Linked DNA regions of Cryptosporangium arvum DSM 44712. The protein of the gene in region 1 interacts with the protein of each later gene in a pairwise test. Links are inferred from orthologs where the notes say so. Each region holds a gene or a part of one and is shown on either strand. Other genes may lie near its edges.

Region 1 (10,976 bases):
GCACTACCTGGTCGTCACTCTGCGACGTACTCGTCCCCTTCGCGATCCGCGGGTAACGAATCGTGCTAAATCATATCTTCCCGGGTGCGGAGAACGCGCCCCGCACCACGTCGTGCGGAAGGGCCGGCACGTGTGACCCCCGGAAACCGGTCATGTCGTCGTTCGCGACGAGCGCGTTCAGGACCGCTTCCTCGACCGCCTGCACCGCGGCCTCGTAGAACGCGTCGATCCGCCCCCAGGGCACGAACCGCAGGTGCTCGTACTCGTCGTCGCCGACCGGTCCGGCGGGGAAAGTGCTGGTCAGCGCGCCGGCGTTCGCGGTGGAGAAGGCCAGGAACAGGTCGCCGGAGAAGTGGCTCCCGGTGGTGCCGGTGCGGCCGATGCCGAGCGTCGCCCGCCGGGCGAGCGCACCGCACTGGCCCGGGAGCAGCGGCGCGTCGGTGGCGAGCACCACGATGACCGACCCGGCTCCCCGCGGCGCGGCCGGTGGCGGCTCCGGGGCCCCGGAGGGCTCGGCGAAGCGGATCGGGGTTCCGCCGATCGTGAGCTCGTGGCGGGCCCCGTGGTTGGCCTGGACGAACGCGGCGACCGTGTAGTGGTCGGGGCCGTACCCGAGCACCCGGGACGCGGTGCCGGAACCGCCCTTGAAGCCGTGACAGATCATGCCGGTGCCGCCGCCGACGCTGCCCTCCTCGACCGGGCCGATCCGGGCGGCGTCGAGGGCGGCGACCGCGTGCCCGGGCCGGACATGACCTCCGTAGAGGTCGTTGAGCCGGCCGTCGTAGGTCTCGGCGACCACCGGGAGAGCCCACTGCGTCGTGAGCTCGGGGCGGTTGCGTTTCAGCCACTCGACGACACCGGCGTGCGCCGGGCCGACCGCGGCCGTGTTCGTGATCACGATCGGCGAGTTCAGCGCGCCGGACTCGGCGATCCAGGCGGTGCCGGTCATCTCGCCGTTGCCGTTGAACGAGTGGGTGCCGGCGGCGCACGGCACGCCGACGCCGTCGCGCCCGCGCGGGAAGACCGCGGTGACGCCGGTGCGGACGCTCTCGCCCTCGACGAGCGTCGTGTAGCCGACCTCGACCCCGGCGACGTCGGTGATCGCGTTCCAGCGCCCGGGCGTGCCGGCGAGGGGGATGCCCAGGGCGCGGGCGCGCGGCCGCCCCGAGGGCGTGGACAGCAGGTGATCGGCCATGCGGGCATGATCGCCGACCCACCGGCCGGCTCGGGGCGCGGGTCAGCGGGCCAGGTGGTTCACCAGCGTGGTGAACGTCCGCGGGAGGCGGGCGGCGGCGGGCACGATCGCCCGGGAGAGCAGCGGGCGGTTGCGGGCCCAGAGCAGGCCGCCGGTGAGCAGGCGGTAGCGGCGCGACGCGGCGGCCCAGCGGCGTTCGTAGTCACCGGGACGGTCGGCGGCCACGCAGGCGACGAGCTCGGCCGCGCCGGCCCACGCCACCGCGAGACCTTCGCCGGTGAGCGCGTCGACATAGCCGGCGGCGTCGCCGACCAGCAGGACCCGGCCGTGGACCCGGGCCGACACCCGCTGGCGGAGCGGGCCGGCGCCGCGCACCGGGCCGGTGGGGGAGTGCAGCTTCGCGGCGAGGGCCGGGAACCGCGCCAGCTGGTCGGCGTAGGGGCCGCGCGCGGTGGTCAGGATCGCGACGCCGACCAGCTCGGGGGCCACCGGCGTCACGTACGCCTCGGCGCCGGGCGCCCAGTGCACCTCGACGAGGTCCGCCCACGGAGCGACCGCGTAGTGCTGCCGGAGCCCGTGGCGGGACGGCCCGCGCGACGGGCGTTGCAGCCCGAGCGCGCGGCGGATCGGCGAGTGCAGGCCGTCGGCCGCGGCCAGGTACCGCGCCCGGAAGCCCGCGGTCTGCACGCCGTCGGCGTCCTGGGTGATCCGGCCGGCCGCGCGGGGCACGATCTCGATGCCGGCCGCGGCCACCGCGTCGGTCAGGTGGGTGTGCAGCGTGGTCCGACGCACGCCCCGGCCCGCGCCGGCTCCGAACAGCGCGTCGACGCCGCGCCGGGCGTCGGCGTAGTGGATGCCGCGGAAGGGCAGGCCGGGAACCTGGACGCCGAGCTCCGAGAGGAGCTCGACCGCGTGCGGCATCAGCCCTTCGCCGCACGCCTTGTCGATCGGTAGCGCCCGCGGTTCCAGCACCGTGACGCTCAACCCGCTCCGCGCGGCCAGCAGTGCCGTGACCAGCCCGGCCGGCCCGCCGCCGGCGACGAGGAGGTCGATCATGGCCGGCCGGTCCCGCGGCGCGTCACACCGTGGCGGCGCGCAGGGCCGCGTTCTCGGCGCGGATGCGCACGGTGAGCAGGCCCGCGTTGAGCACGGTGAAGACCAGAGCGGTGAGCCAGGCCGAGTGCACGAGCGGTAGCGCGAACCCCTCCACCACTACCGCGACGTAGTTCGGGTGCGCGAAGAAGCGGTACGGACCGCCGGTGACCAGCGGCATCCCCGGCACGACGATGATCTTGGTGTTCCACTGGTGCCCGAGCGTCCGGATGCACCACCAGCGCAGCGCCTGCGCGGCCACCGCCAGCACCAGCATCGGCCAGCCCAGCCAGGGCAGGAACGGGCGGTGGAAGGCCTCGGCGAGGCAGCCGGCCAGCAACGCGGTGTGCAGCACGACCATGAACGGGTAGTGGCCGGCGCCGTACTCCCGGCCGCCCCGCTCCAACGCCCACCGCTTGTTGCGTACCGCGACCACCAGCTCGGCGAGACGCTCCACGCCGACCAGCAGCACCAGGACGACGTAGAAGGTCACCACCGCAGCAACACCAGTTCCGCCGAGAAGCCAGGTCCCATCGCGATCAGCATGCCGGGTGTGCCGGGCTCCGGTGGGCGATCGACCAGAGTGTCCCGGAGGATGTGCAGCACCGACGCCGAGGAGATGTTGCCGATCCGGCGCAGCGAGTTCCAGCTGGCGCCGAGCGCGCCCTCGGGAAGCTCCAAACCGGACTCGATCGCTTCCAGCACCTTCGGCCCGCCGGGGTGGCAGACCCAGGTCGTGATGTCCTTGCGGGTCAGCTCGTGCTCGGCGAGGAACTCGTCGACGCCCAGGCGCAGGTGCTTCTCGGCCAGCGTGGGCACCTCGGTGCCGAGCACGACCTTGAGGCCGTTCGCGCCGATGTCGAACCCCATCGTGCGCAGCGTGTCGGGGTAGAGAACGCTCCGGGTGGCGAGCACGGTGGGCCCGTGCACCGGCCGGTCCGGGCCGACCGCGACCACCGCGGCCGCGCCGTCGCCGAACAGGCCGCTGGCGACGAGGTTGGTCGGCGACCGGTCGTCGTACTGGACGGTGAGCGAACACAGTTCGACGGTGACCAGCACCGCGACCTGCTCCGGCCAGGCACGGACGTAGTCGTGCAGGCGGGAGATGCCGACCGCGCCGGCCGCACAGCCGAGGCCGACGATCGGCGTGCGCTTGACGTCCGGTCGCAAGGCCAGCCGCCCGGCCAGGTGCGCGTCGAGCGACGGGATCGCGAGGCCGGTGGAGGTCACGGCCAGGATCGTGTCGACGTCGTCCACAGTGAGCCCGGCGTCGGCGAGCGCGCCCTGGACCGCGCGGGTGCCGAGGTCGATCGCGCCCCGGAGGAACGCGTCGTTGGCGGCGCCGAAGTCCGGTAACGGGTACTGCTCGAGCGGAAGCGTGAGGTGCCGGGTGGCGACACCGGAGGATCGGTGGACACGCTCGAGGAACCGGCGCTGGTTGTCGTCGAGCCCGCACGCCTCGGCGACCGCGTCGGTCAGTTCGGCTTGCGGATAGCGGTAGTCGGGCAGGACGCCGTGGACAGCGGCGAGCTGTGTCATTACTCGACCGTAAGCGGTTCGAGTCGATACCGCCCGTCAACAAGGCCCACGGCGTCCCGACGGCTATTCGACGACCAGTTCCACCGGGATGTTGCCGCGGGTGGCGTTGGAGTAGGGGCACACCTGGTGGGCGGCCTCGACCAGCTCACGGCCGGCGTCGCCCTGGAGCGACTCGGGCAGCTCGACGCGCAGCGTCACGGCCAGGCCGAAGCCGCCGTTGTCGGTGGGGTTGAGGCTCACCTCGGCGGTGACCGACGCGTCCTTGGCGTCGATTTTGCGCTGGGCGGCGAGCATCCCGAGCGCGCTGGAGAAGCACGCGGCGTACCCGGCCGCGAACAGCTGCTCCGGGTTCGTGCCGGCGCCGCTGCCGCCCATCTCCGTCGGGAACGAGAGCTGGACGTCGAGCTTCCCGTCGCTGGTGCGGGTGCGCCCGTTCCGGCCGTTGCCGTCGGCGGTGGCGATCGCGGTGTAGAGCGCTGACATGTCGTCGTCCCTTCGCTTGGTATCCAGACAGACCTGTCTGTACGAGCCCCAGACTAGACAGATCTGTCTGGTAACTTCAAGGAGTGCCGTCGATCCCCCTCGAACTGCCCGGTGCCCTCGCTCCCGCGCCCGGGGGGCGTCCGCGTGACCGGGTACTGGCCACCGCGAGCGTGCTCTTCTACACGGTGGGCATCCGCGCGGTCGGGATCGACCGGATCATCGCCGAGGCCGGCGTGGCGAAGGCCACCTTCTACCACCACTTCCCCACCAAGGACGCGCTGGTCTGCGCGTACCTCGCCGACCTGCACGACCGGCAGGCCGCGGCGTTCGCCGCGCTGGCGTCGTCGGTCGGGCCGGTCGACGCGGTGCTGGTGATGTTCGACGCGCTGGGCGAGTTCACCTGCGGCCCCGGCTTCCGGGGGTGCGCGTTCGTCAACGCCGCGGTGGAGTACCCCGACCCGGCCAGCCCGGTGCGCGCGGTCGTGGCCGACCACCGCCGCTGGTACGCCGACGCGGTGCGCGACGTGCTGGTCGCGGCGGAGCACCCGCGCCCCGCCGAGACGGCCCGGATGCTCGTGATGCTGCGCGACGGCGTGGTGATCGGCGGCCAGGTCGACGACCCGGCGGCGGTGAGGGCCACGCTCCGGGCCGCGGTGACGGCGCTGGTCGCCGCCTGAGACGCGCGAACGCCCCGCCGCGGGTGCGGCGGGGCGTCCGGAGACCGCGGAGAACTAGCTCGCCGGGGTGGTCGGCTGCGGGGTGACGACCGACGGGTCGGTCGCGGTCTGCGTCGTCGTGGTCGTGGTCGTCGTCGTGGTGGTCGTGGCCGGAGCCTCGTCCGCCGCGGCGGTGTCCGGGACCTGCGCCGGGTCCGGGGCGTCGGTGACGGTGGTGGCCGTGTCGACGGTGCCGTCGGCGTCGGTGTCGGAGTAGACCGTGTCGAACACACCGTCGTCGTCGGTGTCCACGACGACGGCGTCCACGTCGCCGTCGTAGTCGCTGTCGACCTCGACGGCGTCGAAGTCACCGTCGTTGTCGGTGTCGGCGGCCGTGGCGTCGATGACGCCGTCGCCGTTCTGGTCGACGACCGCGTAGTCGAAGTCGCCGTCCCCGTCACGGTCGTAGAGCGCGGTGTCCGCGACGTGGTCGCCGTCGGTGTCCACGATCGCGTAGTCCACGTTGCCGTCGCCGTTGGTGTCGCTCACCACGACGTCGACGTACCCGTCACCGTCCGTGTCGGCCGCGACCGTCTCCGCGGTGCCGTCGTGGTCGAGGTCGAGCGCCGCGTACGCCGTGCCGTCCTCGTTCTGGTGCAGGTAACCGTCGACGGTTCCGTCGCCGTCGTAGTCCAGCGGCACGTCGTTGTCGGCGATCGTGCTGGTGGGGGCGTCTGCGCCGTGGTCGATCGTGTCGCCGCTGTCGCTCATCGTTCGTCCTGTTCTCGGTGAGGGGTGAGAGGTGGGGTAGGTGCTTGACGACGACACTAGGGGTGACACCAGGTGCGGGGATCCCGGTTTCGTGCCACCCGACCGGCGATCGGGCCCGTGAGTCGCGCACCCGACAGCGTCCTGGCCGCTGTTGGGAGGCCACGGATAACCGGTGCGGGGTACGGGCGGCTCCCCGACTAGCATCGGAGCGTCACATCGACTGAGATCCGAGGAGACCGATCGTGTCCGCAGCACAAGCCGTCCACGCGCCCGCCCCCGTCGTGGTGCCGGCCGGGACGACGGCCGCGGACGCGCTGGTGGCGGCCGGGGTTCCGGTCGAGGGCGGTGCCGCCGCCGTGGTCGTCCGGGACGCCGAGGGCGCTCTGCGTGACCTCGAGTGGGCGCCCGATGCCGACGCCGAGGTGGAGCCGGTGTTCCTGGACTCGCCCGACGGGCTGAACGTCCTGCGCCACTCCACCGCGCACGTGCTCGCCCAGGCCGTGCAGGACGTCTTCCCCGGCACCCTGCTGGGCATCGGCCCGCCGATCGAGAACGGCTTCTACTACGACTTCCTGCCCGAGAAGCCGTTCACCCCCGACGACCTGAAGCGCCTCGAGAAGCGCATGCAGGAGATCATCAAGTCCTCGCAGCGTTTCCACCGCCGGCCGATCACCGACGACGAGGCCCGCCACGAGCTCGCGCACGAGCGCTTCAAGCTCGAGCTGATCTCGCTGAAGGGCTCGGCCGACGCCGAGGGCGCGAACGTCGAGGTCGGCGAGGGCGCGCTGAGCATGTACGACAACCTCGACCGCAAGACCGGCGAGCGCGTCTGGACCGACCTGTGCCGCGGCCCGCACCTGCCCACCACCCGCAACATCCCGGCGTTCAGCCTGATGCGCTCGGCCGCGGCCTACTGGCGTGGCAGCGAGAAGAACCCGCAGCTGCAGCGCATCTACGGCACCGCGTGGCCCTCGCGCGAGGCGCTGAAGGACTACCTGAACCTGCTGGCCGAGGCGGCCAAGCGCGACCACCGCAAGCTCGGCGCCGAACTCGACCTGTTCAGCTTCCCCGACGAGCTGGGCTCCGGCCTGCCGGTGTTCCACCCCAAGGGCGGCATCATCCGCCGGGAGATGGAGAACTACTCCCGGCAGCGGCACGAGGAGGCGGGGTACGCGTTCGTCAACACCCCGCACATCACCAAGGGCCACCTGTACGAGGTGTCGGGCCACCTCGACTGGTACGCCGACGGCATGTTCCCGCCCATGGAGCTCGAGGGCGCGAACTACTACCTCAAGCCGATGAACTGCCCGATGCACGACCTGATCTTCCGGTCGCGCGGACGGTCCTACCGCGAGCTGCCGCTGCGCATGTTCGAGTTCGGCACCGTCTACCGGTACGAGAAGTCCGGAGTCATCCACGGCCTCACCCGCGTGCGGGGCATGACCCAGGACGACGCGCACATCTTCTGCACCCAGGAGCAGATCTCCGAGGAGCTCACCTCGCTGCTGAAGTTCGTCCTCGAGCTGCTCAAGGACTACGGGCTCGACGACTTCTACCTGGAGCTCTCGACCAAGAACCCGGAGAAGTACATCGGGGACGACGCGGTGTGGGAGCGCGCGACCGAGACCCTGCGCCGGGTCGCGACCGACTCCGGGCTCGACCTGGTGCCCGACCCGGGCGGCGCGGCGTTCTACGGCCCGAAGATCTCGGTGCAGGCCCGCGACGCGATCGGCCGCACCTGGCAGATGTCGACGATCCAGCTCGACTTCATGCTGCCGGAGAAGTTCGAGCTCGAATACCAGGCCGCGGACGGCAGCAGGCAGCGGCCGGTCATGATCCACCGCGCGCTGTTCGGCTCGATCGAGCGGTTCTTCGGTGTGCTCACCGAGCACTACGCCGGGGCGTTCCCGGCCTGGCTCGCGCCGGTGCAGGTCGTGGGCATCCCGATCGGCGACAACCACGTGTCGTACCTGTCGGACTTCACCGCCCGCCTGCGGTCGCAGGGCGTGCGCGTCGAGGTCGACAGCTCGTCCGACCGCATGCAGAAGAAGATCCGGAACGCGCAGAAGCAGAAGGTGCCGTTCATGGTGATCGCGGGCGACGACGACGTGGCCGCAGGCACCGTCTCGTTCCGCTACCGCGACGGTTCCCAGCGCAACGGCGTCCCGCTGGACGCTGCGGTCGAGCACGTGGTCGAGGTGGTGCGCTCGCGCACCAACGAGAGCCCGTCGGCGCCGCCGGAGACCGTGGTCGCCGAAGGCGTGATCGCGGAAGCGTAGAGCTCCGACCCTCGGAGCCCGCTCGGAGCGACGCCGGTCAGCGTCGTTCTGAGCGGGCCGCCACCGGGGGCCAGGCGCTCGCCAGCAGGGCCCGGGTCTCGCCGAGGAGCTCGGGCAGCACCTTCGTCTGGCCCACCACCGGCATGAAGTTCGTGTCCCCACCCCACCGCGGCACCACGTGCTGGTGCAGGTGGGCGGCGATTCCCGCACCGGCCACCGAGCCTTGGTTCATCCCGATGTTGAAGCCGTGGGCACCGGACACCTTGCGGACCGCACGCATGGCGTCCTGGGTGAGCGCGCCCAGTTCCGCGACCTCGTTCACGTCGAGGTCGGTGTAGTCGGGCACGTGCCGGTACGGCACGACCATGAGGTGACCGGAATTGTACGGATACAGGTTGAGCAGGGCGTAGACCGTGCGACCCCGGGTGACGATCAGCCCGTCCTCGTCGGAGAGCGTCGGCATGACGCAGAACGGGCAGGCGTCCGCGTCGGGCTTGGTGTCGTTCTTGATGTACGCCATCCGGTGCGGCGTCCACAGCCGCTGGAAGTGATCGGGGTCGCCGGCCCCCTGCTGGTGTTCGATCTCCGGGCCCGTCATGCCTGCGATCTTACGAATCGCCGCCGAGCGCTTGGGCGACCAGGTTCGGCGGCATCGGCTCGTAGCGGGCGAACGCGCGGGTGAACGTCGCGGTGCCGGAGGTCAGCGAACGCAGCTCGGGGGAGTAGCGGGTGAGCTCGGCCGCGGGCACCTCGGCGTGGACGACGGTGCGCTCGTGCTCGTCAGGTTCCGTGCCGAGTACCCGGCCGCGGCGTCCGGACAGGTCGCTCATCACCGGGCCGACGTAGTTGTCCGGCACCGTGACGTCGACCTCGTCCACCGGTTCGAGCAGGCTGATCGCCCCCGACGTCGCCGCCTCGCGCAGCGCCAGCGCCCCCGCCAGCTGGAACGCCGCGTCCGACGAGTCGACGCTGTGCGCCTTGCCGTCGACGAGCGTCACCCGGATGTCGACGACCGGGAACCCGGCGACCAGGCCGCGCTCCATCTGCTGGCGCACGCCCTTCTGCACCGACGGGATGTACTGGTGCGGCACCGCGCCGCCCACCACCCGGTCGACGAACTCGAACCCGCCGCCGGTGGGCAGCGGTTCGATCTCGAGGTCGCAGATCGCGTACTGGCCGTGGCCGCCGGACTGCTTGACGTGCCGCCCGTGCCCCTTCGCCGGTCCGCCGAACGTCTCCCGCAGCGGTACCCGCACCGGCTCGGTGTCCAGGTCGACGCCGCCGGACCGCAGCCGGTCGAGCACGACGTCGGCGTGGGCCTCGCCCATCGTCCAGAGCACCAGCTGGCCGGTCTCCGGGTTGCGGTCCATGCGCAGCGTCGCGTCGCCGGCGATCAGCCGGGACAGGTTCTTGGCCAGCGCGTCCTCGTCGCTGCGGGTCTTCGCCACCACGGCGACCGGCAGCAGCGGCTCGGGCAGGTCCCAGGGAGCGACGAGCAGGGGGGTCTCGCGCGACGAGATCGTGTCGCCGGTCTCGGCGGTGCCGACCTTCGTCAGCGCGCAGAGGTCACCGGCCACCGCGTACGGCACCTCGCGCAGCGACGTACCGAGCGGGGAGTAGAGGTGCGCGGCGCGCTCGTCGGCGTCGTGCTCGTCGTTGCCGTCCCGGACGCCGTGCCCGGAGACGTGCACGGTCTGCTCCGCGCGCAGCGTCCCGGAGAAGACGCGCACCAGCGAGACGCGGCCGACGTACGGGTCGACGGTGGTCTTCACGACCTCGGCGACGAGAGGCCCGGCGGGGTCGGCGGTGAGCATGTCGTACGGTTCGCCGTCGACCGTGGTGACCGCGGGCGCCGGCCGCTCGTCCGGCGGCGGGCAGGCCCGCACGATGCCGTCGAGCAGCTCCATCAGCCCGACGCCGGTACTCGGGTCGGCCGGGAGCACCGGGTAGAACGAGCCGCGCGACACCGCGGTCTCCAGGTCGGCGATCAGGACGTCGGGGTCGATCTCCTCCCCGGCCAGGTACCGGTCCATCAGGGTCTCGTCCTCGCTCTCGGCGATGATCCCCTCGATGAGGTTGTTGCGTGACTCCTCGATCAGCTCGAGGTGCTCGGGGTCGGCCGGCCGCAGTACCGGTGGGGTGCCCTCGCTGTAGTCGTAGATCTGCTGCGTGATGAGGCCGAACAGCCCGGCGGTCCGGGTCTGCTCGCTCGCGCCGTCGATACCCCCGAGGAAGTCGGCGAGCGACTGCTTGCCCGGCGTGGGCGCGGCGCCCTCGACGGCCTCGTGGACCGGGAGGTACAGCGGCAGCACCCCGTCGCCGAACACCCGCTGGCAGATCGCGACCGACTCGTCGAAGTCGGCCCTGGGGTGATCGAGGCGGGTGACGACGACCGCGCGGGGCATGCCGACCCGCGCGCACTCCTCCCAGAGCGCGATCGTGCTGGCGTCGATGCCGTCGACGGCCGAGATCACGAACAACGCGGCGTCGGCCGCGCGCAGGCCCGCGCGCAGCTCCCCGACGAAATCGGCGTAGCCCGGGGTGTCGAGCAGGTTGATCTTCACGCCCCGGTGCACGACCGGAGCGAGGTTCAGCGTCACCGACCGCTGCTGGCGGACCGCGGCGGGGTCGACGTCGCAGACCGTGGTGCCCTCGACCACCGACCCGGCTCGGCCGATCGTGCCGGTCGCCACGAGCAACGCCTCGACCAGCGTGGTCTTCCCGGCTCCGGAGTGACCGACCAGGACGACGTTGCGCAACGACCGGGGGTCGTCCACGACCGGCCCGGCGGAGCCCGCCCGGTCGGGGCTTCCTGCCACTTTCTGTGCCATCGGGGCCTCCTCGCGCTCGCCGGGACGCCGGGGCGGCGGCCAGAGCGCGTGTTCCGGCCGCGCCACCGGAGACAGGTCCGTGTGACCGATCCCACACCGCTGCCCCCGTAAGGGCAAGACCCGGGTGGTT
Region 2 (10,705 bases), 5.6 Mb from region 1 along the record:
CCTTAGCTCAGTCGGCAGAGCGTCTCCATGGTAAGGAGAAGGTCTACGGTTCGATTCCGTAAGGGGGCTCCGATCCCGACCTAGGTCGGTTGCCCGGCAGTGAAGCTCGCTGCCAATGGCGGTGTAGCTCAGATGGCAGAGCAAGCGGCTCATAATCGCTGTGTCGCCGGTTCAAGTCCGGCCACCGCTACCGTGCCAGGTAAGCTTGTAGGTCGAGCACCGAACCCGATTACGTAGAAAGAGGCACTTCCGTGGCCGCCACCGACGTCCGACCGAAGATCACGATGGCTTGCGTGGAGTGCAAGAACCGCAACTACATCACCAAGAAGAACCGGCGGAACGACCCCGACCGCCTCGAGGTGAAGAAGTTCTGCCCGAACTGCGGCAAGCACCAGCCTCACCGCGAGACCCGCTGACTTTCCGCGCGGCTCAGCGCCCAAGCGTCCCGAATGGCGCCGCCCCTCTGGGGTCGGCGCCATTCGCGCGTGGTGGCGCCTGTGCTGGGCGCGGTGCTCGCGCGCTGTTGGGTCCACGCTTCTAGGTGCGCGCTATGGGTGCGCGGGCCGTGGATCGCGCGGGTCGTTGGTAGCACGTGCCGTCCGATTCGGCGCTTGACCTCCGCGCCGCGTTCCTGTCCGCGCCTTACCTCCCGCCCTGGGCTCCGACCGGGCCCCCGCCGCCTGACCTGGAGCCCACGCCACCTAGCCCCGCTGTCCATGCATCGGCCCCGCCGCCCACGCGACCTAGCACTGCGTGCACTGCTGCTCGGCGCCGCATGGTTTCTGGTCCGGCTTCCGCGAGACCTCCAGGCGGCCCTGCCTGCTCCGGGTCTTGTGCATCTCGCGCCTCGTCCGTCCCTGACCTAACGCGGCCGACAGAGGTACACAGTTGGCGAGGTCGAAGAGCGGGTGCGTCTACGAGGTCGAGCCGGTGACGAGCGGGCGATGTCATCGCGCACGGCGCCGTGTCACGACTCGTGATCTTGCGCGCCGTACTTCTGCGCGCGGCTCCTTAATCGTCTCGTTTCCCCGGCTTCCCTTGCGCATCACGACCGCATGGCCCGCTGGCCTCCCGAGTGCCGTGCCTCGCACATGACTCGGCCCTCCACGTTCCGTGCTTCTTGGTGTCCCACGTGCCCCGGTCTTCTCCGCCCCTGGGGTCATCTTGCGTCCCAGTTGGCACGCACTCCTCTCAGGTCGCACCAAGCGCTGGCATCGTGGTTCCGAACCAGGCTGAGGTACGTCTGGCTACCGCGAGCACCTCATGTCTTGCGTGCTCTGCGACCTCTCCCTCTCGCGCGTTCTGCGCCCTGTACGCCGCATTGCGCGCCTCAGGTGCCATCGCCGGAGCCTCGCCCGGCCCGACACCCACCGACCCCCGCGCCCCTCCCTGCGCGCTACCGCTCCGGTGCCCTACTGCTCCGTGCCCTGCCGCGCCCTACGCCCTTCGGTCCCACGCCTGAGTGGGCCGCACATACATCGACGCGCCATGACTACGTCGCAGTTCCGAGCCCGCACCCACACCCGATGTCGGCACCCCTCCGTCCGACCGGCAACCGCGCCCTCCCGGCGAATCACAACACGGTGTGGGCTGCGCCTCCGTTCCTGCTCGAACGGGACGGACCCGCTCGGGTTACCGGTAGGTTGCGTGAAAACCGACCCCGAAGGAGGCGCCGTGGGCGACCGGATCGACGTAGCGCTGGTGGGCGCTTCGTGAGCGCCGTGGATGCGATCGGGCGCAGGTACCCGAAGTCCGCTCCCTATGAGGTCGGACGCGAGAAGATCCGCGAGTTCGCCGAAGCCATCGGGGACACCAACCCGGCCTACCTGGAACCAGCCGCCGCTCAGAAACTCGGCCACCCCGACGTCATCGCGCCGCCGACGTTTCCGATCATTTTCACGATGCGGTCGACGCGGCCGGCGGTGTTCGATCCGGAGGTCGGCATGGACTACGCGCGCGTCGTCCACGGGGAGCAGCGGTTCGTGTACACCCGGCCGGTTCGGGCCGGGGACCGCCTGGTGTGCGAGACGGAGATCGAGGACGTGAAGCTCCGCGCCGGCAGCGTTTTCCTGTCGATGCGCACGGACGTCACGACCGAGGACGGCGAACCGGTGCTGGCCGCGTACGCGCTGATCGTGTCCCGCGCCGCCGAGAAGGAGGGCTGATGGCCGCGTCCGTCTCCTACGACGACGTCGAGGTCGGCACGGAGCTGCCGCCCAAGACGTTCCCGATCCAGCGGTCGAACCTGGTGCAGTACGCCGGGGCCTCCGGGGACTTCAACATCATCCACTGGAACGAGCGGGTCGCGGTCTCCGTCGGGCTGCCGAACGTCATCGCGCACGGCATGTTCACGATGGCCGAGGCGAGCCGCATCCTCACCGAGTGGGTCGGCGACCCGGGCGCGGTGGTCGACTACGGCGTGCGGTTCACCAAGCCGGTTCCGGTGCCGGACGACGACCTGGGCGCGACGCTCGAGGTCACCGCGAAGGTCTCGGAGAAGCTCGACGACCGGCGCGTGAGCGTGGACCTCACCGCCCGCGCCGGCAACGACAAGGTCCTCGGCCGAGCCAAGGCGATCCTTCAGCTCGCCTGACGACGAGCCCCGCCACGGCGGGGCTCCTTCGGGGCTTGACTAAGTAGTGATTGGTCAATAACTTAGGCCGCATGACAACGCGACTGAGCGCCGACGAGCGACGCAAGATGGTGCTCAGCGCCGCGTTGAGCGAGTTCGCCCGCGCTGGGTTCGACGGCACCAGCACCGAGACGATCGCCCACCGGGCCGGTATCAGCCAGCCCTACCTCTTCCGCCTTTTCCCCAACAAGAAGGCTCTGTTCGTCGCCGCGGTCGAGCAGTGCTTCCGGCTCGTCCTCGACACGTTCGAACAGGTCACCGAGAACCTCGCCGGCGAGGACGCGATGGTGGCGATGGGGGAGGCCTACGGCAAGCTCATCGCCGACCGCGACCTCCTGATGCTCCAGATGCAGGCCTACGCCCGCTGCGACGTACCGGAAATCCGCGACGCGACCCGCGACGGCTACGGCCACCTCTGGGAAGCCGTCGCGCGTATCGGCGGCTGCGACGAGGACTCGATCCGCGAGTTCTTCGCCCGCGGCATGCTCTGGAACGTCGTCGCGGCGATGCAGCTGCACGACCACGACGCACCGTGGGCGCAGATGTGTCTGCCCGAGGAGATGCGTGGGCAGCTGAAGTTCGCGTAGTCCGACGAGTCCCGGCCCGCCCGGGACTTTTCTTTGATCGTTGAAGTTAGTGACCGATCACTACTTGGGAGCCGAGAATGCCATCCAGCACCACCACCCGCTGGACGTTCCTCGTCACCACGCTCGCCGCGTTCATGGTGTCGCTGGACAACCTGGTCGTGACGACCGCGCTGCCGGCGATCCGCACCGCGCTCGACGCCGACCTCGCCGATCTGGAATGGACCGTCAACGCCTACACGCTGACGTTCGGCGTCCTGCTGCTCACCGGAGCCTCGCTCGGTGAGCGCTTCGGCCGGCGCCGGATCCTCGGGCTGGGCATCGCGCTGTTCACGGTGGCGTCCGCGCTGGCCGCGGTCGCGCCGAACATCGGCACGCTGATCGCCGCCCGCGCGGTGCAGGGTGTCGGCGGCGCGATGATCCTGCCGCTCACGCTGACGATGCTCTCGGCCGCGGTGTCGCCGGAACGACGGGGAGCAGCGCTGGGTGTCTGGGGCGCGGTGTCCGGGCTCGGCGTCGCGTTCGGGCCGCTCGTCGGCGGCGCGATCGTGGACGGCTGGGCGTGGCAGTGGATCTTCTGGATCAACGTCCCGGTGGGCCTGGCGCTGGCGCCGATCGCGCTGCGCCGCCTGTCGCCCGACCGCGGTGTCGCGCAGCGGCTCGACCTGCCCGGCCTCGCGCTCGTCACGGTCGGTCTGTTCGGCGTGGTCTGGGGGCTCGTCCGGGGCAACGCGGCCGGTTGGGGAAGCCTCGAGGTCGTCGGCTCGCTGATCGTCGGTGGGGTCGTCACGGCGCTGTTCGTCGCCTGGGAGGCGCGCACCGAGCACCCGATGCTGCCGCTGCGCCTGTTCCGCGACCGTGGGTTCGCCGCGAGCAACGTCACCGCGCTGCTGTTCAGCTTCGGGATGTTCGGATCGATCTTCCTGCTCGCGCAGTTCCTGCAGACCGTGCAGGGCTCCGGGCCGTTCGAGGCCGGTCTGAAGATGCTGCCCTGGACGGCGATGCCGATGCTCGTCGCGCCGCTGGCCGGGCCGCTGTCCGACCGCATCGGCGGGCGTCCGCTGCTCGTCGTCGGGCTGCTCATGCAGGCGGCCGGGCTCGCCTGGCTGGCCGCGAACATGTCGGCCGACACCGCCTACTCGATGCAGTGGCCGGCGTTCGTGGTCTCCGGCATCGGGATGGCGCTGTTCTTCGTCCCGATCGCCAACGTGGTGCTCAGTTCGGTGCCGCAGCAGGACACCGGCGTCGCGTCGGGTGCGAACAACGCGATCCGCGAGATCGGCGGGGTGTTCGGGGTGGCGGTGCTGGCCGCGGTGTTCTCGCACACCGGCAGCTACGCCTCGGCGCAGGAGTACTCCGACGGCACCAGCGTCGCGACCTGGGTCGGCGCCGGCGTGGTGCTGGCCGGAGCGGTCGCCGCGCTCTTCGTGCCGGGCCTGAAGCGATCCGCCCCCGAGCCCGCGGCGCCCGCCCCCGCACCCGCGCCCGCGCCGATCCCGGCCTGAAGCGGGCCCCGTGCGGTGGTCACGGAATGAGTGCTTGCCGCTGGCCCCGCACGGCGCCCGTCCCACGGTGTTCAGTGGATCGGCGTGAACAACGAAGGCCCGGTGTCGACGCACCGGGCCTTCGGCAGGTCAGTGAGCTTCGGCGAGAAGCTTCTGGAGGCGGCTGACGCCCTCGACGATGTCGTCGTCGCCGAGCGCGTAGGACAGCCGGAGATAACCGGGCGTGCCGAACGCCTCGCCGGGGACGACCGCGACCTCGGCCTCGTCGAGGACCACCGAAGCGAGCTGCGCGGACGACTCGATCGTCACGCCGCGCAGCGAGCGGCCGATCAGCCCCTTCACCGACGGGTACGCGTAGAAGGCGCCCTTGGGCTCCGGGCAGAACACACCGTCGATCTCGTTGAGCATGCGGACGATCGTCTGGCGGCGCCGGTCGAACGCGACCTTCATCTCGTCGACGGCGGACAGGTCACCCGAAACGGCGGCCAGCGCGGCCCGCTGCGCCACGTTGCAGACGTTCGAGGTGGCGTGCGACTGCAGGTTGGAAGCAGCCTTCACGACGTCCGCCGGGCCGATGAGCCACCCGACGCGCCAGCCGGTCATCGCGTAGGTCTTCGCGACGCCGTTGAGGATCACGGTCTGGTCGGCGAGTTCCGGGACGGCCTTCACGATCGAGACGAACTCGGTGTCGCCGTAGACGAGGTGCTCGTAGATCTCGTCGGTGATCACCCAGATGCCGTGCTCGAGCGCCCAGCGGCCGATCTCCTCGACCTGCGCGGCGGTGTAGACCGAGCCGGTGGGGTTCGACGGCGAGCAGAACAGCAGCGCCTTCGTGCGCGGCGTGCGGGCGGCCTCGAGCTGCGCGACGGTCACCAGGTAGTCCTGGGTCTCGTCGGCGATCACGTCGACCGGGACGCCGCCGGCCAGGCGGATCGCCTCCGGGTAGGTGGTCCAGTACGGCGCGGGCAGGATGACCTCGTCACCGTCGTCGACGAGCGTCGCGAACGCCTCGTAGACGGCCTGCTTGCCGCCGTTGGTGACCAGGATCTGGTTCGGGGCGACCTCGACGCCGGTGTCGCGCAGGGTCTTGGCGGCGATCGCCTTCTTCAGGTCGGGCAGCCCGGCGGCCGGCGTGTAGCGGTGGTTCGCCGGGTCGCTGCAGGCGGCGATCGCGGCCTGGACGACGTAGTCGGGGGTGGGGAAGTCGGGCTCACCGGCGCCGAAGCCGATCACCGGACGCCCGGCCGCCTTCAGGGCCTTGGCCTTGGCGTCAACGGCGAGGGTGGCGGATTCGGCGATGGCGCCCACCTTGCTCGAGATGCGGCGGGCGGGGCTGGTGTCTGCTGCGGTCATGTCTCTTACTCTGGCAGACGCGTCACCCGCGTTGCGGGGCACCGGTTTGGGATAAACGTCGCCCACCCCGTAGACTCTTCGTTCTGGGGCGCGCTGACGCCCGACCCGCCACCCACGGTTGGACGGCGGGTTGTCGTCGCGCTTGCCTTCAGGCAAGGATGTACGTGCGCCACTCTGGTGGGGCACAAAGGGGTGTAGCTCAATTGGCAGAGCAGCGGTCTCCAAAACCGCAGGCTGCAGGTTCAAGTCCTGTCACCCCTGCGCAGAACACACGTGACGACGGACTTGGCTGGGAACGACCGACGACGGAAGAAGGCAGATCCGGTGGCGGACAGTAAGGGCAGCGCCCAGGATGTCGCTGCCGAAGAGCGGTCTGCATCCGACGACACGCCGAAGCCGCCGAAGACGCCACGAGGCGGCGGCAAGGGTCCGGGTGACAACGGCCCGCGCAAGGGCACCAAAGAGCGTCGCCCCAACCCCATCTCCCGGTTGATCCGCTTCATCCGCGAGGTCGTGGCCGAGCTGCGCAAGGTCATCTGGCCGACGCGCAAAGAGTTGATCACCTACACGTCGGTCGTCGTCGTCTTCGTGACGGTCATGACCGCGATCGTGTGGGGTCTGGACGCCGGTGTTGCCAAGCTGGTGATGTGGGCGTTCGGAGCCAACAGCGACTCCTAGGTAAGTCCGAGGCCGGCCCGCTACCTGGGTTGGCCTCGTCTTGCGTCCGCGTGCGGAACAATGGATCAACACCCACAGACAGAGAAGAGCCATCGCGTGCCCGACTACGACGAGGAATACCGCCTTCCCGAGGGAGGCGAGACCGAAGCCCTGTCCGATGACGCCGAGGCGTCGGCCGACGTCGAGGCGGTCCAGGCTCCGGCTCCCGTGGCTGAGGTTGACGAAGACCCCGTGGAGGAGCTGCGCCGCGCTCTGCGGATGGCCCCCGGCGAGTGGTACGTCGTGCACTCCTACGCGGGCTATGAGAACAAGGTCAAGACGAACCTCGAGAGCCGCATCAACTCGCTGAACGTCGAAGACTTCATCTTCCAGATCGAGGTGCCCACCCAGGAGGTCACCGAGGTCAAGAACGGCAAGCGGCAGCAGGTCCAGTCGAAGGTCTTCCCCGGCTACCTGCTGGTGCGGATGGAGCTGACGCCCGAGTCCTGGTCCGCGGTGCGCAACACGCCGGGCGTGACGGGTTTCGTCGGCGCCACCTCGCGTGCCGACCGGCCGAGCCCGCTGAGCCTCGAAGAGGTCGTGAAGATCCTCGCGCCGACCGTGCAGAAAGAGGTCAAGGCGCCGGTCAAGGTCGTCGACTTCGAGGTCGGCGATTCGGTCACGGTCACCGAGGGCGCGTTCGCCACGCTGCCGGCGTCGATCAGCGAAATTAATCCGGACGCCCAGAAGTTGAAGGTGCTGGTCTCGATCTTCGGCCGCGAGACGCCGGTCGAGCTGAACTTCAACCAGGTCTCGAAGATCTAAGTTTCCTCCGGAGATACCGGGGGTCTGCAGTAAAGCCCAGGAAGCCCAGGAAGATGCCTCCCAAGAAGAAGAAGCTTTCCGCGATCATCAAGCTCCAGATCAAGGCCGGCGCCGCGACGCCGGCCCCGCCGGTCGGCCCCGCGCTGGGTCAGCACGGCGTGAACATCATGGAGTTCTGCAAGGCCTACAACGCGGCCACCGAGTCGCAGCGGGGCGACATCGTCCCGGTCGAGATCTCGGTGTACGAGGACCGGTCGTTCACGTTCGTCACCAAGACCCCGCCGGCTGCGCGGCTGCTGCTCAAGGCCGCCGGTGTGCCGAAGGGCTCGGGCGAGCCGCACAAGACGAAGGTCGCCACGGTCACGCAGGAGCAGGTCCGGCAGATCGCCGAGACCAAGATGGTCGACCTCAACGCGATCGACATCGACCAGGCCGCGAAGATCATCGCCGGCACTGCCCGGTCCATGGGCATCACGGTCCAGGACTGAACTGAAGAAGTCGTGGGAGAGCCGGGCGCGGCTCACTAACCACGGACTCCATAGCCACTAGGAGCAGAAATGCCACGCAGCAAGGCGTACCGCGCAGCCGCGGAGACGATCGACAAGACCAAGCTCTACAGCCCGCTGGAGGCGGCGCGGCTGGCCAAGAGCACCAGTACCACCAAGTACGACGCGACCGTCGAGGTCGCGATCCGGCTGGGCGTCGACCCGCGCAAGGCCGACCAGATGGTGCGTGGCACGGTCAACCTGCCGCACGGCACCGGTAAGACCGCTCGGGTCATCGTGTTCGCGGTGGGCGACAAGGCCGCGCAGGCCGAGACCGCCGGCGCCGACGCGGTGGGCTCGGACGACCTGATCGAGCGGATCCAGGGCGGGTGGCTCGACTTCGACGCCGCCATCGCGACCCCGGACCAGATGTCCAAGGTCGGCAAGATCGCGCGGATCCTGGGCCCGCGCGGCCTCATGCCGAACCCGAAGACGGGCACGGTCACGCCGGACGTCACCAAGGCCGTGAACGAGATCAAGGGCGGAAAGATCAACTTCCGCGTCGACAAGCAGGCCAACCTGCACCTCGTCATCGGCAAGGCGAGCTTCGACGACACGAAGCTGGTCGAGAACTACGCGGCCGCGCTCGACGAGATCAACCGGGCGAAGCCGTCGGCGGCGAAGGGCAAGTTCCTGAAGAAGGTCACCTTCACCACCACGATGGGCCCGGGCATCCCGGTCGACCCGAACCGCGCGCGCAACCTCACCGAGGAAGACCCCGCGGTCTGAATTCCCTGAGCGAAAAAGGGCGGCCCCAGCGGGGGTCGCCCTTTTTCGTGTTTCGCTGGAGTTCAGGTACGCTTTGAAGCGACATTCCACCGAAGACCGCTGGTCGCTGCGCTCGCGCAGCCGAAGGTCCCGCTGAACGCGGGCGACCCGCGCAGGCCGGACGGTCGCTCGTAGGACTTCTTAATCCTGTGTGCTGCCCCGTGCGCCCTGCGCCGGGGCGTCTCTCGTTTCAGGCGGGTGTGACCAGCCCGAGTTACGAGAGAGGAGGCCCATGGCTGACACGCAGGTTCGCCCCGACAAGGCGTCCGCGGTGGCTGAGCTCGCCGGTGGATTCCGCGACTCGTCCGCAGCGGTGCTCACCGAGTACCGCGGTCTGACGATGGCGCAGATGACCGAGCTGCGTCGCTCGCTCGGTCGCGAGACGACCTACGCGGTGACCAAGAACACGCTGGCCAAGATCGCCGCGCGCGACGCCGGTATCACCGACATCGACGAGCTGCTGACCGGTCCGACCGCGATCGCGTTCGTCAAGGGTGACCCGGTCGAGGCCGCCAAGGGCCTGCGGGACTTCGCGAAGGCGAACCCGCTGCTTGTCGTCAAGGGTGGTGTCCTCGACGGGAAGAAGCTTTCCGCCGACGACATCAAGAAGCTGGCCGACCTCGAGTCGCGCGAGGTTCTGCTCGCGAAGCTCGCGGGCGCCATGCAGGCGAAGATGGCCCAGGCGGCCGCGACGTTCAACGCGCTGCCCACTCAGCTCGCCCGGCTCGCCCTGGCGCTGCAAGAGAAGAAGGCCGCCGAAGGCGGCTCTTCCGAAGCGGCTGCTTCCGAAGAGGCCGCTCCCGAGGCGTGAGCCTCGCCCCATCGAATTCAACCCTGAAAGGAACCGCCTGACATGGCGAAGCTCAGCTCGGCCGACCTGCTCGAGTCGTTCAAGGAAATGACGCTCATCGAGCTCTCCGAGTTCGTGAAGCTCTTCGAGGAGACCTTCGACGTCAAGGCCGCCGCTCCGGCTGCCGTCGCCGTTGCCGGCCCGGCCGGCCCCGGTGCCGCCGCTGAGGCCCCCGAGGAGAAGGACGAGTTCGACGTCGTCCTCGAGTCGGCCGGCGAGAAGAAGATCCAGGTCATCAAGGAGGTGCGTGCCCTCACCAGCCTCGGCCTGAAGGAGGCCAAGGACCTGGTTGACGGCGCGCCCAAGCCCGTCCTGGAGAAGGCCAACAAGGAGACCGCGGACAAGGCCAAGGCTCAGCTCGAGGCCGCCGGCGCCACGGTGTCGGTCAAGTAAGTCTGCCGTACACAAGAACGCCCGCCCCGGTTCTCCGGGGCGGGCGTTTTTTCATGCCTGCTTGCGCCAGCGATCGGTCAACGCCCCGTAGACGAAGATCGGGTTACCGACGAGGTACCGCTTCCAGAGCCGGCGCGGCTCGGTGGCCAGCCGGTACGCCCACTCCATGCCGTACTTCTGCACCGCCGCCGGCGCCGAGGGCTTGTTCCCCGCGTGGAAGTCGAACGCGGCGCCCACCGGTACCACCGTGCAGTTCAGCCGCTTGGTGTACGCGGCGACGAACTCGTCCTGCCGGGGCGTGCCGAGCCCGACCCAGAACACGTCCGGCTTGGCTTCCTCGACGCGAGCCACCAGCTCGTCGGCTTCCTCCGGGGTCAGTGCCCGGAACGGCGGGGATTCCACCCCGACGAACTCCGCGCCGGGGAAGCGCTCACCCAGCTTCTCCGCCAGCTGCTGCACCGTGGAGGGCGAGGCCCCGTAGAGGTAGTGCTTGAGGTTGCGTGTGCGGCCCTGGTCGATCACGTCGGCCATCAGGTCCGGACCGTAGGTACGCGCGTTCATGTCGGGGTACCCGCGGCGCCGGCCAACCATCG

The links.
Region 2: the proteins of thrS (region 1) and rplA interact in binary tests that used the Escherichia coli proteins (3 or more experiments, as listed by UniProt). The link is inferred for Cryptosporangium arvum DSM 44712 from one-to-one orthologs.

What each region holds. Positions count from the first base shown.
Region 1 is NZ_KK073874.1:2,510,082-2,521,057, forward strand. Bases 5,507-8,496 are described here. They hold thrS (threonine--tRNA ligase), read left to right. Parts: upstream 5,507-5,978; coding sequence 5,979-8,015; downstream 8,016-8,496. Other genes in these bases: CRYAR_RS48560 (hypothetical protein), read right to left, coding at 5,507-5,736; CRYAR_RS11795 (HIT family protein), read right to left, coding at 8,053-8,496. Also shown: CRYAR_RS11755 (DmpA family aminopeptidase), read right to left, coding at 71-1,195; CRYAR_RS11760 (NAD(P)/FAD-dependent oxidoreductase), read right to left, coding at 1,238-2,251; CRYAR_RS11765 (isoprenylcysteine carboxyl methyltransferase family protein), read right to left, coding at 2,274-2,780; CRYAR_RS11770 (type III polyketide synthase), read right to left, coding at 2,777-3,826; CRYAR_RS11775 (organic hydroperoxide resistance protein), read right to left, coding at 3,890-4,309; CRYAR_RS11780 (TetR/AcrR family transcriptional regulator), read left to right, coding at 4,393-4,986; more of CRYAR_RS48560, read right to left, coding at 5,041-5,506; more of CRYAR_RS11795, read right to left, coding at 8,497-8,613; CRYAR_RS11800 (elongation factor G-like protein EF-G2), read right to left, coding at 8,624-10,846. UniProt on the Escherichia coli protein: Catalyzes the attachment of threonine to tRNA(Thr) in a two-step reaction: L-threonine is first activated by ATP to form Thr-AMP and then transferred to the acceptor end of tRNA(Thr). The rate-limiting step is amino acid activation in the presence of tRNA.
Region 2 is NZ_KK073874.1:8,124,026-8,134,730, reverse strand. What follows is about bases 7,253-9,971. They hold rplA (50S ribosomal protein L1), read left to right. Parts: upstream 7,253-8,113; coding sequence 8,114-8,830; downstream 8,831-9,971. Other genes in these bases: rplL (50S ribosomal protein L7/L12), read left to right, coding at 9,723-9,971; rplJ (50S ribosomal protein L10), read left to right, coding at 9,102-9,680; rplK (50S ribosomal protein L11), read left to right, coding at 7,610-8,044; nusG (transcription termination/antitermination protein NusG), read left to right, coding at 7,253-7,556. In the rest of the region: rpmG (50S ribosomal protein L33), read left to right, coding at 285-416; CRYAR_RS37130 (MaoC family dehydratase N-terminal domain-containing protein), read left to right, coding at 1,713-2,165; CRYAR_RS37125 (MaoC family dehydratase), read left to right, coding at 2,165-2,593; CRYAR_RS37120 (TetR/AcrR family transcriptional regulator), read left to right, coding at 2,665-3,219; CRYAR_RS37115 (DHA2 family efflux MFS transporter permease subunit), read left to right, coding at 3,297-4,721; CRYAR_RS37110 (pyridoxal phosphate-dependent aminotransferase), read right to left, coding at 4,851-6,074; preprotein translocase subunit SecE, read left to right, coding at 6,399-6,752; more of nusG, read left to right, coding at 6,849-7,252; more of rplL, read left to right, coding at 9,972-10,112; CRYAR_RS37070 (WecB/TagA/CpsF family glycosyltransferase), read right to left, coding at 10,164-10,705. UniProt on the Escherichia coli protein: One of the primary rRNA binding proteins, it binds very close to the 3'-end of the 23S rRNA. Forms part of the L1 stalk. It is often not seen in high-resolution crystal structures, but can be seen in cryo_EM and 3D reconstruction models.